Regions from separate parts of the Streptomyces sp. NPDC091412 genome, predicted to be linked through region 1. Evidence: riboswitches for the same ligand, from Rfam matches in the RefSeq annotation. Region 1 holds a riboswitch; the other holds the start of a gene.
What was found. Region 1 has a riboswitch for cyclic di-AMP ahead of ACIQMV_RS27200 (transglycosylase SLT domain-containing protein). Riboswitches for the same ligand answer to the same signal wherever they lie in the genome.
Positions count from the first base shown of each region.

Region 2: it holds a riboswitch for cyclic di-AMP, as region 1 does, so the genes downstream of both, ACIQMV_RS30070 (transglycosylase family protein) here and ACIQMV_RS27200 (transglycosylase SLT domain-containing protein) in region 1, are expected to answer to the same signal.

Region 1 is NZ_JBIVTV010000013.1:122,235-129,146, reverse strand. Features, by position in the region: gene ACIQMV_RS27225 (hypothetical protein) at 1-67, shown strand, start outside; gene ACIQMV_RS27220 (ABC transporter permease) at 57-953, opposite strand; gene ACIQMV_RS27215 (ABC transporter ATP-binding protein) at 940-1,884, opposite strand; gene ACIQMV_RS27210 (outer membrane lipoprotein carrier protein LolA) at 1,918-3,120, opposite strand; gene ACIQMV_RS27205 (polyprenyl synthetase family protein) at 3,407-4,417, opposite strand; cyclic di-AMP (ydaO/yuaA leader) riboswitch at 4,903-5,088, shown strand; gene ACIQMV_RS27200 (transglycosylase SLT domain-containing protein) at 5,094-5,579, shown strand; gene ACIQMV_RS27195 (HAD family hydrolase) at 5,638-6,444, opposite strand; gene ACIQMV_RS27190 (FAD-dependent oxidoreductase) at 6,577-6,912, opposite strand, start outside.
Region 2 is NZ_JBIVTV010000016.1:135,868-142,779, forward strand. Features, by position in the region: gene ACIQMV_RS30060 (cytochrome P450) at 1-4, shown strand, start outside; gene ACIQMV_RS30065 (transglycosylase family protein) at 228-1,286, shown strand; cyclic di-AMP (ydaO/yuaA leader) riboswitch at 1,469-1,636, shown strand; gene ACIQMV_RS30070 (transglycosylase family protein) at 1,641-2,366, shown strand; gene eno (phosphopyruvate hydratase) at 2,614-3,900, shown strand; gene ACIQMV_RS30080 (septum formation initiator family protein) at 4,063-4,539, shown strand; gene ACIQMV_RS30085 (DUF501 domain-containing protein) at 4,565-5,170, shown strand; gene ACIQMV_RS30090 (exopolyphosphatase) at 5,167-6,108, shown strand; gene ACIQMV_RS30095 (NAD(P)/FAD-dependent oxidoreductase) at 6,549-6,912, shown strand, end outside.

The sequences.
Region 1 (6,912 bases):
GCGGGAGAGCGAACCGCTGGCCCGTCTCACCGGGGCGGGGGACGCGCGGGCGGTCCCTACGCCGTGATGTCCTTCGCCGTGAACCGTGCCCAGGCCGCCGAGCCGAACACCGCCGCGTACAGGGCCTGCAACTCCAGGTTCTTCACCAGGCCGTCCCAGTAGACCGGCTCGCGCATGAGGTCGGCGAAGGACAGCCAGTAGTGGGGGAAGAGGTACGGCTGGATCGCGTGCAGCTGGGGTATCTGGTCGACGATCTGAACGGTGATCAGCAGGCCCACGGTCGTGGCCATCGCGGCGATCCCGCTGTTGGTCAGCGTCGAGACGAACAGACCGAGGGCGGCGAGCCCGATCAGCGACGCGGCGACGACGAAGGCGATCAGCAGCGCCCGGCCCAGTCCGTCGGCGAAGCTGATCCGCGTGCCCGAGATGGTCGTCAGATCACCGAGCGGGAACAGCAGGGCGCCCACGATGAGCGCCGAGACGGCGACCACGAGGGTGGCGACCAGGCAGAAGGCCATCGTCGTGGCGTACTTGGCGAGCAGCAGGCGAGCGCGGCCGGCGGGGGCGACCAGCAGATAGCGCAGGGTGCCCGCGTTCGCCTCCCCGGCGACGGCGTCGCCCGCGATCACACCCACGGCCATCGGCAGGAAGAACGGCAGGGTGGCGGCCAGCGCGGTGAAGACCAGGAACAGCCCGTTGTTGGTGACCTGCGCGATGAACGCCGGACCCTCGCCGCCCCCGCCGCCGACCGACGAGCCGTCCCTCGTCTCGATCCTGACGGCCACCCCGACCAGGACCGGCACACCGGCCAGCACGCCCAGCAGCGCGAGGGTGCGCCAGCGCCGGAAGGTGGTCACCAGCTCGCTGCGCAGCAGCCCCAAGGTCCACAGCCGGCGCGGGGCGCGCACGGCCACGTCCGCGCCCTGACCCGGCGACAGCTCAGCCCGCGACATCGAAGCCCTCCCCCGTGAGTGCCACGAACGCGTCCTCCAGCGAGGCCCGTTCGACCCCGAAGCCGCGTACGCGGACGCCCGCCGTCACCAGCGCGGCGTTCACGTCGGCGAGGTCGCGCTCAGGTGGGTCGCCGGACACCCGGTCCTCGCCCGCGACGACGTCGCCGACGCCCTGTTCCTTCAGCACCCGGGCCGCCTCCCCCGTGTCGGGCGTGATCACCACCAGCCGGCCGCGCGCTCCGGCGGCCAGCTCCGCCACGGCTCCCTGGGTGATCAGCCGCCCCTGCGCCATGACCGCCGCGTGGCTGCACACCTGCTCGATCTCGTCCAGCAGATGGGAGGAGAGGAAGACGGTCGTGCCGTCGGAGGCCAACTCCCGGACCAGGGAGCGGATCTCGCGCATGCCCTGCGGGTCGAGACCGTTGGTCGGCTCGTCCAGGACGAGCAGTCTGCGCGGCTGGAGCAGCGCGGCGGCCAGACCCAGGCGCTGTTTCATGCCCAGGGAGTAGGCCTTGGCCTTCTTGCCCGCCGCGGCCGTCAGGCCCACCCGGTCCAGGGCGGCGGCGACCCGGGCGCGCCGGGTGCGGGGGTCGGCGGCCGGGTCGGCGGCGTCGTAGCGCAGCAGGTTGTCCCGGCCGGACAGGAAGCCGTACAGGGCGGGGCCCTCGATGAGCGCGCCGACCTGCGGGAGCACGGTGCGCGAGGACCGGGGCATGGGGCGCCCCAGCACTCGCGCCGTGCCGGAGGTGGGCTCGATGAGCCCCATCAGCATGCGGATGGTGGTGGTCTTGCCCGAGCCGTTCGGGCCGAGGAAGCCGAAGACGCTGCCCGCCGGGACGGTCAGGTCGAGACCGTCGACGGCGAGCTGTCCGCCGCGGTAGCGCTTGGTGAGCCCGCGCGTGTGGATGACGCTGTCATCCCGCTCGTCCATCGGCCCCCTCGATTCCTCGTGCCCGTCGCGTCCCTACTGCCCGGTGTTCGCCGCCTTCACCAGCGTGTCCTTGGTGACGGCGCCGACGTACACCTTGCCGTTGTCCGTGATCAGCGCGTTGACCAGGCGGGTGGAGAAGACCGTGCCCTTGCCGAACTTGCCGCTGACCTGGTCGCCGAGCGAGCCGAGGAACCCGCTCAGGTCGCCCTTGCCGGAGGACGACGGGATGCCGCCCTTGTTACCGGTGTCGATCACGGCGATGGAGTTCCAGCCCTTGCCGAGGACCTTCGGGCCGCTCTCGGCCGGGTCCTTGTGCGACGTGCCGGGCTCGTGGAACTGCCGGTCCGGGCCGGCCTTCCGCTCGGCGTCCTTCGCGGCGTCCTTCTCCTCGGTGACCTTCGCGCCCTTGGGCGGGGTGAAGTCGAAGGTCGAGGCGGCCGGCTTGGCGAAGCTGACCTGGGTGAAGCCCGCGTCCACCACGGCGGCGCCGCCGCTCGCCGGGGTGAGCGTGAACTTCAGCGGCAGCCCGGTCTTGGCGTCCACCGCGATGCTGATCGCACCGACCGTGGTGCCGGAGGCGTGCTTCGGCTCGATGACCAGCTTGTAGGCGTCGCGGCCGGCGACCTGCGCGGTGCCGTCGACCTTCACCGAGGTGGTGTCGTCGACCGCCTTCAGGGCCTCGTCGGCGAAGTCCTTGGGCGTGGCGGGGACCTCGTCCCGGTGCTTCTCGCCGCCGTCGGCCGCGGTGCCGTGGAAGACCTCGTTCGACTTGCTGTCGTAGCCCCAGACGTCCTTGCCGTTGTGGATGAGGCTGTACTCGGCGGCGCTCTCGATCAGCGAGACCTTCTGCCGGTCCTCGCCGTCGGCGGCGACGCGCAGGGTGTGCGTTCCGGAGGCCAGTTCGGGCAGCTTTGACATCGGGTCGGCCGACGAACCGTCACCACCCCCGGCCACGCCGGAGGCCAGGCCGCTCTCCAGGCCGCCGAGGTTCGGCAGACCCAGGTCGGTGCTGACCTTGACCGTGCCGGACAGCTGCTGGACGTCCGACTTGGCGATCTTCTCGATGAGTTGCTGTGCGGTGATCTTCGGCAGGTCGGGGTCGCCGGACGCGGCGAGTGCGGGGACGAGCCCGATGGTCGCCGCGGCCACCCCCACCACCGTGACCGGGACGACGTAGCGCGCGGCCTTGCGGCGCCCCGTGCGCAGGTCGTCGGCTTCGGAATCGTTCGGTGCCATGTGTGCCCTACCTCCGTCATCGGCGGCGGCTGTCCTTCTGCACTGGGGTGTCACCCTCAGCCGCCATTCTCACCCAGATCGGTGAGGAGTGGTGTGGTCCGTGGTTTCCATCTGACCAAATCGGCGGGGAGGAAGCGTCAGACCCCGGAGCCAACTCCGTGTACGCCTGCGGTATGACACACCAAGGGCGACGCCTCCCCCACCCCGTAGGGGTAGAGGTGGAGAGCGCCGCTCGAAGGGGCCGCCCGGCGAGGGCGGCCGGTGAGATCGCGGAACCGGACGGGCGTCAGCCGGCCCGGTGCACCACCGCGTCGCACAGCTGAAGCAGTGCGGCCTTCGCCTCGCACTCCCGCAGCGGCGCCAGCGCGGCCCGCGCCTCCTCGGCGTAGCGCACGGTGTCCCGGCGGGCCTGCTCCAGCGCCGGGTGCGCCCGCAGCGCCGCCAGCGCCTCCGCGTGCCGCGCGTCGTCGCTCAGGTCGGAGTCCAGCAGCTCGCACAGGGCGATGTCCTCGGCCAGCCCCAGCCGGGCCGCGCGCTCGCGCAGCCGCAGCACCGGCAGGGTGGCGATGCCCTCGCGCAGATCGGTGCCGGGGGTCTTGCCCGACTCGTGCGAGTCGGAGGCGATGTCCAGGACGTCGTCCGCCAGCTGGAAGGCGACGCCCAGCCGCTCGCCGTACTGCGTCAGCACGTCCACGACCGTCTCGTCGGCGCCGGACATCATCGCGCCGAACCGGCACGACACCGCCACCAGCGATCCGGTCTTGCCGCCCAGCACGTCCAGGTAGTGGTCGACCGGGTCCCGGCCGTCCTGCGGACCCGCCGTCTCCAGGATCTGCCCGGTGACCAGCCGCTCGAACGCCACGGCCTGCACCCGCACGGCCTCCGGGCCGAGGTCGGCGAGGATCTGCGAGGCCCGGGCGAAGAGGAAGTCGCCGGTCAGGACCGCGACCGAGTTGCCCCAGCGGGTGTTGGCGCTGGCCACCCCGCGGCGCACGGCGGCCTCGTCCATCACGTCGTCGTGGTACAGCGTCGCCAGGTGGGTCAGCTCCACCACCACGGCCGAGGGCACGATCCCCGGCGCGTACGGATCCCCGAACTGGGACGCGAGCATCACGAGCAGTGGCCGGAACCGCTTCCCGCCCGCCCTGACGAGATGCTGCGCGGCGCCCGTGATGAACGGGACCTCGCTCTTGGTGGCTTCGAGCAGCCCTTCCTCGACAGCCGCCAATCCGGCCTGGACATCGGCTTCGAGAGCCTGGTCCCGCACGCTCAGCCCGAATGGCCCGACGACGGTCACGAGGGGTCTCCTGTCTGCTGGTGTCTGCTGGGGATTACACGGTTTGTCGATAGGTCGCTGCCCTCACTCAAGTCAGCGTATCCGGTCACGTTTCGATCACCGATATCGCCCACCTATACGGGCCAGGCCACTTCACCCGACGTGACCACCATCACGTGTCAGCCACACGGCCCATCCACACTCACACATGAAGTCCGATTCACCCCTATTGGGGTTTCAATTCTCTTTAGTGGTATTTGCTCTTCGGCCACTCGAGCCGTGACTTGGGACACACCCCCTCCCCTCCGCGCCACCTCTCGCATTCCTTCACATTCCCTTTACACCCAGTCGAGTTGAGTCTTGGCAGATGCAAAGGATCAAGCACCACATACCCCCCGGACCAAGGTCAAACTGGACGATGTGTGATTCCAGCACTTGTTCGGGACATGTGCTCTCGCATACGTTCCCGGCACCGACGGGCGGACGCCGAATCCTGCCGCCGCCCGTAATCCCAACGACCGAATGAACCACGGCAGGAGCGGGGGACCCAGGTAAGTCGCCGGGCCGGGCGTCGTACGTACCGCGTACACCGCACCGGATCGGCTTGGGGTGAAGCCGCGCCCTTCAAGGCGCGGCCGGGCACCTCCCAGCCCGAACCCGACAGCTCACCTCGCAGGCGACGGAGAGGAATTCCCCCATGCCTGCAAACGGTCAGCGCCGCTCTTCCCGCACCGCCCGCCTCGTCCGTGCCCTCGCCGTCACCGGCACGGGCGCAGCCGTCCTCGCCGTACCGCTGCTCGGCGCCACGACCGCGTCCGCTGCGACCCCGGCCACCGTCCGGACGGCCGCGGGCTTCGGCTACTCGAACAACCTCGACGGCTGGATCCGGGCCTCCCTGGCGGTCATGGCGCAGAAGGGCATCCCGGGCTCCTACAACGGGATCCACCGCAACATCATCCGCGAGTCCTCCGGCAACCCGCGCGCCATCAACCTCTGGGACTCCAACGCCAAGAAGGGCATCCCGTCCAAGGGTCTGCTCCAGGTCATCGACCCGACCTTCCGGGCCTACCACGTGAACGGCACGTCCTGGGACATCTACGACCCGGTCGCCAACATCACCGCCGCCTGCAACTACGCGGCCAAGCGGTACGGCTCCATCGACAACGTCTTCGGCGCGTACTGACCGGACCGCGGCCGGCGCACGCACCGGCTAGAGCCGGTGAACCTTTCCGGTCACAGCGCTAGACAAACAGTCGTTCGAGGACGACGGCGATGCCGTCGTCCTCGTTCGACGTCGTGACCTCGTCGGCCACCGCCTTGAGCTCGGGGTGGGCGTTGGCCATGGCGACCCCCCGGGCGGCCCACTGGAACATCGGGATGTCGTTCGGCATGTCGCCGAAGGCGAGGGCGCTCTCGCGGCCCAGTCCCAGGTGTTCGGCGGCCAGCGCCAGTCCGGTCGCCTTGGTGACGCCGCACGGCTGGAGTTCGACGGTCCCGGGGCCCGACATGGTGACCGTGGCGAGGGAACCCACCGCGCCGCGGGCCGCCTGCGCCAGCTCGTCGTCGGACAGCACCGGGTGACGCAGCAGCACCTTGCTGATGGGCGCGCGCCACAGGTCGTCGCGCCGTTCGACCCGTACGGCGGGCAGCGCCGGGTGCGGCATGAGATACCCCGGCTCGATGAGCGTGAGCCCCTCGACCCCGTCCTGGTCGACCGCGGCGTACACCTCCCCCACCTCGGCCTCGATCTTGCCGAGCGCGGTCTCGGCCTGCTCCCGGTCCAGGGTGACCGACCACAGCAGGCGGTCACTGCCGGCGTCGTAGAGCTGTGCGCCCTGACCGCACACCGCGAGCCCCGTGGTGCCGAGGACGTCGAGCAGTTCCCGCACTCTCGGTGCCGGCCGTCCGGTCACCACGAGGTGCCGGGCACCTGCGGCCGCCGCCCCCGCGAGCGCGGCGAGGGACCGTTCGGACACGGTGTGGTCGCCGCGCAGCAGCGTTCCGTCCAGGTCGGTGGCGATGAGGGCATATGCGAGGGCGGCCATGATCAGAGAATACGGATGCCCCGGCCCGCCGACTCGACCGGAACCGGACGACCGCGACGGCCACCGTGCTCCCGGCTCCCTCTCCTCAACTCCCTTACCTGTGAGAGCGCTTCGGCGCCGCGGACGAGGTTGCCCTCAACCGTGCGCCGCCGCGAGGTGTGCGGCCAGCCGCGGCGAGGCGAACTCCGTGCCGCACACGAACCGCATCACCGGCCCGTACGAGGCCGCCGCCGGCAACCCCGTGAAGTAGAGGCCGGGTACCGAGGAGACGTAGCCCGCGCCGAGCCTCGGGGCGCCGCGGCTGACCGCGAGTCCGGTGCGCAGCTCGTGGCCGAGGAAGCCCATCGCGGCGATGTCGACGCGGTAGCCGGTGGCCGCCATGACGTGGTCCGCCTCCAGTTGCCGGCTCTCGCCCGCGGGGGTGCGCACCGTCAGTACCGGACGCCCGCCCGTGACCTCGGCACGCACGAT
Region 2 (6,912 bases), on a different contig from region 1:
GTAAGTCGCGGGGAAGCCGGACAAGGCAGGAAAAGGCGCCCGCCGCCGCACCACGCCTACCCACTGGCGGACACGAAGGTGACACATGCTCAACAGTGTGATCTTCACGTGATCTGTGCGGCATGAACTTGTGACAAGCGATCGTCAGCCGATACTTTCACCCATCAGCGTGGCGCCGAGACTGCGGTCGCCACGCGGGTCACCGCTGTCGCACGAAAGGTCTCCGTATGCTCTCCGGGAACGGTCGTCACCGTCGGCCCCGTCAGGCTCCGGCCCTCCTCGTCGCAGCCGGAGTGACCGGATCCGCCATCGCCATCCCGCTGATCGGCGCCGGCGGCGCCAGCGCGGCCGACGGCAACGCGTGGGACAAGGTGGCCAAGTGCGAGAGTGGCGGCGCCTGGAGCGCCGACACCGGTAATGGCTACTACGGCGGCCTCCAGTTGACGCAGGACGACTGGGAGAAGTACGGCGGCCTCGACTACGCCTCGAGCGCCGACCAGGCCAGCCGGTCCCAGCAGATATCCGTGGCCGAGAAGCTGCTCGCCGACAAGGGTCCCGGTGCCTGGCCGACGTGCGGGTTGCTCTCCGGACTCGGCAAGAAGTCCGGGGCGGCGAAGGTCGACACCGGCGTGGGTGATTCGTCCGGATCCTCCAGCTCCTCCGGAAAGTCCCTCACGGACGACCTCGGTCTGTCCGACTCGTCGCAGGCGTCGTCGGGCGATCCGTCCGGCTCGTCCGGTTCGTCCGGCTCGTCGGATGTCGACCCTGGTTCAATCGATCCCTCCGGCTCGTCGACCGCGCCCCCCGCCACGTCCTCCCCTTCGCCGTCCTCGCCCGCCAAGAAGGGCGAGCCGGCCGAGTCCGACGCGTCCTCCGATGCCGCGGCAGGCGGGTCGCAGTCGCCCGACGCCTCGCCCTCGGTCGCGCCGCAGCCGGGCTATACGGACAACTCGTGGCAGGTCGGCGGCACTTCGGCCCTGGTCGACACCGGCGCGCTCAGCGGTGGGCGTCACCGCGGCGGCAGTGCCGTCGAGGACCCGGCCGACAGCCACTCGGCCGCCTCCTCCGGCCGTCACGCCTCCCGCGGCGGCTCCGCGCGGGCCGTCGTCGCCGACTCCTACACCGTCCGCGCCGGCGACTCCCTCGAGTCCATCGCCGACTCCCTTGACGTTCCGGGCGGATGGGACGCGCTGTACGCGGCGAACAAGGGGGCGATCGGGTCCGACCCGAATCACATCTCTGCCGGTCAGACCCTGAATGTCCCTACCGAAACGCCCCAAAAGTAGGCGGAGTTCACGCCACGCTTCGCGCTGAATGTCCCATTCGGGGAAAGTGTGGGATGAGTCTCAGAAGCCCTGATCGTCTTTGGAATTCGGCGAAGCGCATGCCTACGGTCGTGACCGCTCGTCACCGCGAGCCCCGGCTGCCGCAACGCCGAATCCTGCCAGCGGCCGCACGGGAACAGTCGTCGCGTCAAGCGCCGTGGGCAGGAGCGGGGGACCCAAGGTAAGTGCCGCGCCGGGCAGTTGACCGGAGCGGCTAGGGGTGGAGCCGTGCCTCGTGTACGAGGCACGGCCGGGCAACTCAACCGGCCCGAACCCGACAGCTCACCTCGCAGGCGTCGGTGAGGGGATCCATCCATGCTGTTCTCCAGCAAGGGCAAGCATCGCCGTACGTCCAGGACCACCCGTGTCATCGCGCTCGCCGGTGTCGCCGGCGCCGCAGTCGCCGCCCCGCTGATGGCGGTCGGCGACGCCTCCGCCGCCACCGCCTCCGAGTGGGACGCGGTCGCCCAGTGCGAGTCCGGCGGCAACTGGTCCATCAACACCGGCAACGGCTTCTACGGCGGCCTCCAGTTCACCAACTCCACCTGGGCCGGGTACGGCGGCACCGCCTACGCGTCGCGCGCGGACCTGGCCTCCAAGTCGCAGCAGATAACCGTCGCCGAGAAGGTCCTCGCGGGCCAGGGCAAGGGTGCCTGGCCGGTCTGCGGCAAGGGCCTGTCCGGCGCCGCCTACACCGGCGGCGCCCCCTCGTCCTCGTCGTCGGCCTCGTCCTCGTCGTCGGCCTCGTCCTCGTCGTCGAGCGGCAGCTCCGCCAAGAGCACCACCACCCGCTCGACCGAGCAGCAGGCCGCCAACCGCTCCGCGACGCGTCCCGCCCCGAGCAGGACCGTCACCACGCCCACCGGCGAGAAGGTCAAGAAGGGTGACGGCGAGTACAAGGTGGTCGCCGGCGACACCCTCAGCTCCATCGCCGCCCAGCACGGCGTCCAGGGCGGCTGGAAGAAGCTGTTCGAGCTGAACAAGAACATCGTCGACAACGCCGACCTCATCTACCCGGGCCAGCAGCTCCACCTGAAGTAAGGGCCCGCACCGCCCTTCATGGGCCCCCGCCCCGGCGCGTTCCCCCTACGCGCGGGGGCGGGTTTTTTTCGTCTCCCGCACACCCGGCCGTTCCCGAACCTTCCCCGTCTCTTTGTTCCGAGCGGGAACAAAGGGTACCGTCACTCTGTCCACGAGGCGGTCGGTCGGCCGGTCGCCGCCCCGGGACGGTTAGGCTCTAGTCGCAAGGCTCACGCCCCGCACTTCCAGCGTCACATCCCAGAAGGAGATGCTCGTGCCGTCCATCGACGTCGTCGTAGCCCGGGAAATCCTGGACTCCCGAGGCAACCCCACGGTCGAGGTCGAGGTCGGCCTCGACGACGGCAGCACCGGTCGTGCCGCCGTCCCCTCCGGCGCCTCCACCGGTGCCTTCGAGGCCATCGAGCTCCGTGACGGCGACCCCAACCGCTACCAGGGCAAGGGCGTCGAGAAGGCTGTCCTCGCCGTGATCGAGCAGATCGGCCCGGAGCTCGTCGGCTACGACGCCACCGAGCAGCGTCTGATCGACCAGGCCATGTTCGACCTGGACGCCACCGACAACAAGGGCTCGCTGGGCGCCAACGCCATCCTCGGCGTCTCCCTCGCCGTCGCCCACGCCGCCTCCGAGGCCTCGGACCTCCCCCTCTTCCGCTACCTGGGCGGTCCGAACGCGCACCTGCTGCCGGTGCCGATGATGAACATCCTGAACGGCGGCTCGCACGCCGACTCCAACGTGGACATCCAGGAGTTCATGATCGCCCCGATCGGCGCGGAGTCCTTCTCCGAGGCCCTGCGCTGGGGCACCGAGGTCTACCACACGCTGAAGAAGGTCCTGAAGAGCAAGGGCCTGTCCACCGGCCTCGGCGACGAGGGCGGCTTCGCCCCGAACCTCGGCTCCAACCGCGAGGCCCTCGACCTCATCCTCGAGGCGATCAAGGAAGCCGGCTACGCCCCCGGCGAGCAGATCGCCCTCGCGCTCGACGTCGCCGCCTCCGAGTTCTACAAGGACGGCAAGTACGTCTTCGAGGGCAAGGAGCGCTCGGCGGCGGAGATGACCGAGTACTACGAGGAGCTGGTGGCCGCCTACCCGCTCGTCTCCATCGAGGACCCGCTGTTCGAGGACGACTGGGCCGGCTGGAAGGTCATCACCGACAAGCTCGGCGACAAGGTCCAGCTCGTCGGCGACGACCTGTTCGTCACCAACCCCGAGCGCCTCGCCCGCGGCATCGAGGACGGCGCCGCCAACGCGCTGCTCGTGAAGGTGAACCAGATCGGTTCGCTCACCGAGACCCTGGACGCCGTCGAGCTGGCCCAGCGCAGCGGCTTCAAGTGCATGATGTCCCACCGCTCCGGCGAGACCGAGGACGTCACGATCGCCGACCTGGCCGTCGCCACCAACTGCGGCCAGATCAAGACCGGCGCCCCGGCCCGCTCCGAGCGCGTCGCCAAGTACAACCAGCTGCTGCGCATCGAGGAGATCCTCGACGACGCCGCGGTGTACGCCGGCCGCTCGGCCTTCCCGCGCTTCAAGGGCTGAGCCGCTTCGAAGGCCGAGCCGTTCCGGGGGCCGAGGCGCCCCGGAGGCTGAGCCGCGAAGCGTAAGGCTTCGCCAGTCGCACGTACGTCCCCGTACCCGGTCCCGTACCGTGTCCGGGGACGTACGCACGTGTGTGCACGGGCACGAACGGGAGGCGGGACGATGGCCGTCAAGGACCGGGACCGGTTCTCCACCACGACCAGGATCAGGCTGCTCGGTGAGCAGACGGCGGCCCGTGTCTACCGTTCGCAGACCCGCCGCCAGGCCCGCCGCTCCCGTCTCACCGGCCGCGCGGCGCTGCTCGTGCTGGTGCTCTGCTCGATGGTGGTCGCCCTGGCGTACCCGATGCGGCAGTACGTCACCCAGCGCGCCGACATCGCCGACCTGCAACGGCAGAAGCAGCAGGCCCAGCAGCGGGTGGAACAACTGCGCGACCTCAAGGCACGCTGGCAGGACGACGCCTACGCCGAGCAGCAGATCCGGCGGCGGCTGCACTACGTGAAGCCCGGGGAGACCGGCTACGTCGTGGTCGACCCGGGCCCGGCCGAGCGGTCCCGCGCCGAGCGGGGGACGGCCCGCCGCCCCTGGTACGCCAACGTCTGGGACGGGGTCGACAAGTCCGACGCCTCCGACCAGTGAACTGACAGAGAGACATACGCAAGGCATGGAAACCCCACCGCCGCCCACCGAGCGCACCGAACCCACCGAGGCGGACGTCGAGGCCTTCAAGCAACAGCTCGGGCGGCCGCCGCGCGGGCTGCGCGCGATCGCGCACCGCTGCCCCTGCGGTCAGCCCGACGTCGTGGAGACGGCCCCGCGGCTGCCCGACGGCACGCCCTTCCCCACGCTGTACTACCTGACGTGCCCGCGCGCGGCCTCGGCCATCGGCACGCTGGAGGCCGACGGCGTGATGAAGGAGATGACGGAGCGGCTGGCCACCGACCCGGAGCTGGCGGCCGCGTACCGGGCCGCGCACGAGGACTACGTCCGGCGCCGGGACGAGATCGAGGCGCTGACGGGCTTCCCCAGCGCGGGCGGCATGCCGGACCGGGTGAAGTGCCTGCACGTCCTGGTCGCCCACTCGCTGGCCGCCGGGCCGGGCGTGAACCCGCTCGGTGACGAGGCGATCGCGATGCTGCCCGAATGGTGGCGCAAGGGCCCGTGCGTGACGCCCGCGGCGCCGTCGTCGGGCGAGGGGCGGCAGGCCGGGGCCTCCGAGGACGGCGGGTTCGCCGCCGGGCCCGTCGGGACCGAGGAGGACCGCGCATGACCCGGGTCGCCGCCGTCGACTGCGGTACGAACTCCATCCGTCTGCTGGTCGCGGACGCCGACCCGGCGACGGGGGAACTGCTCGAGCTGGACCGGCGCATGACCATCGTGCGGCTCGGCCAGGGCGTGGACCGCACCGGCCGGCTCGCCCCCGAGGCGCTGGAGCGCACCTTCGCGGCCTGCCGGGAGTACGCCGAGGCCATCAAGGAGCACGGCGCCGAGCGGCTGCGTTTCGTGGCCACCTCCGCCTCCCGGGACGCCGAGAACCGGGACGAGTTCGTGCGCGGGGTGATGGACATCCTCGGCGTCGAGCCCGAGGTGATCTCCGGTGATCAGGAGGCGGAGTTCTCCTTCACCGGTGCGACGAAGGAGCTGACGGGCCGTGCGGACCTCGCCCGGCCCTTCCTGGTGGTGGACATCGGCGGCGGTTCGACCGAGTTCGTCGTGGGCGACGACCACGTCCGCGCGGCGCGCTCGGTGGACGTGGGCTGCGTCCGCATGACGGAACGTCATCTGGTGCGGGACGGGGTGGTCACGGACCCGCCGACCGAGGAGCAGATCGCCGCCATACGGGCCGACATCGAGGCCGCGCTCGACCTCGCCGAGGAAACGGTCCCGCTGCGCGAGGCGCACACCCTGGTGGGGCTGGCCGGCTCGGTGACGACGGTGTCGGCGATCGCGCAGGGGCTGCCCGCGTACGACTCGGCGGCCATCCACCACTCCCGCGTCTCCCGCGAGCGCGTCCGTGAGATCAGCGACCGCCTGCTGCACTCCACGCACGCCGAGCGCGCGGCGATCCCCTCCATGCACCCGGGCCGTGTCGACGTCATCGGCGCGGGCGCCCTGGTCCTGCTGGCGATCATGGAGCGCATCGGCGCGCGGGAGGTCGTCGTCAGCGAGCACGACATCCTCGACGGCATCGCGTGGTCCGTGGCGTAGGCTCGTCGGCCCTGGTTCTACTGGCCGGTAGCATCCGGTTGAGCAGTCCGGATACCGTGTGAGCGCACCCGGGGGGCCGCCGGACATCCCCCGGTGACGCTCCGCCAGGAAAACTTCGTGAAGTTCTTCACAAGGAATTCGGCCCTGTCAAGGGCCGAAAGGGCCTCCGGCGGCCTTTTCGGGGTCTCAGCAGGCAGAAGACCGTGCTCGGGTGAGCGTCGGGAAGCGGTTCCGGAAGGGCCGCGGGGCCCCTCCGCGGGGGACCTTTTTCGGTCAGAGGAGCAGCTCACGCGGCCTTGACAACGGTCCGAACCGGACGGCGGCCGCCGGTCGCCGCCAGGGCCTGGCGAGCGGGGGGCGCGCAGTCTAGCACAGGGCCTGCCCAACCTTGTGAAGGGGCGCACGAGCGACCCCCCTGAGGCGGGTGGATACTCGATGCCATGAGCACCACGGAGCGTCCCAGGATCCTCGTAGTAGGCGGTGGGTACGTAGGCCTGTACGCAGCTCGGCGCATCCTCAAGAAGATGCGCTACGGAGAGGCGACCGTCACGGTCGTCGACCCCCGTTCGTACATGACCTACCAGCCCTTCCTCCCCGAAGCCGCAGCCGGCAGCATCTCCCCCCGGCACGTCGTCGTCCCGCTGCGACGCGTGCTGCCCAAGGCGGAGGTCCTCACCGGCCGGGTCACCACCATCGACCAGGACCGGAAGGTCGCCACGATCGCCCCGCTGGTCGGCGAGGCGTACGAGCTGCCCTTCGACTACCTCGTCATCGCGATGGGCGCGGTCTCCCGCACCTTCCCGA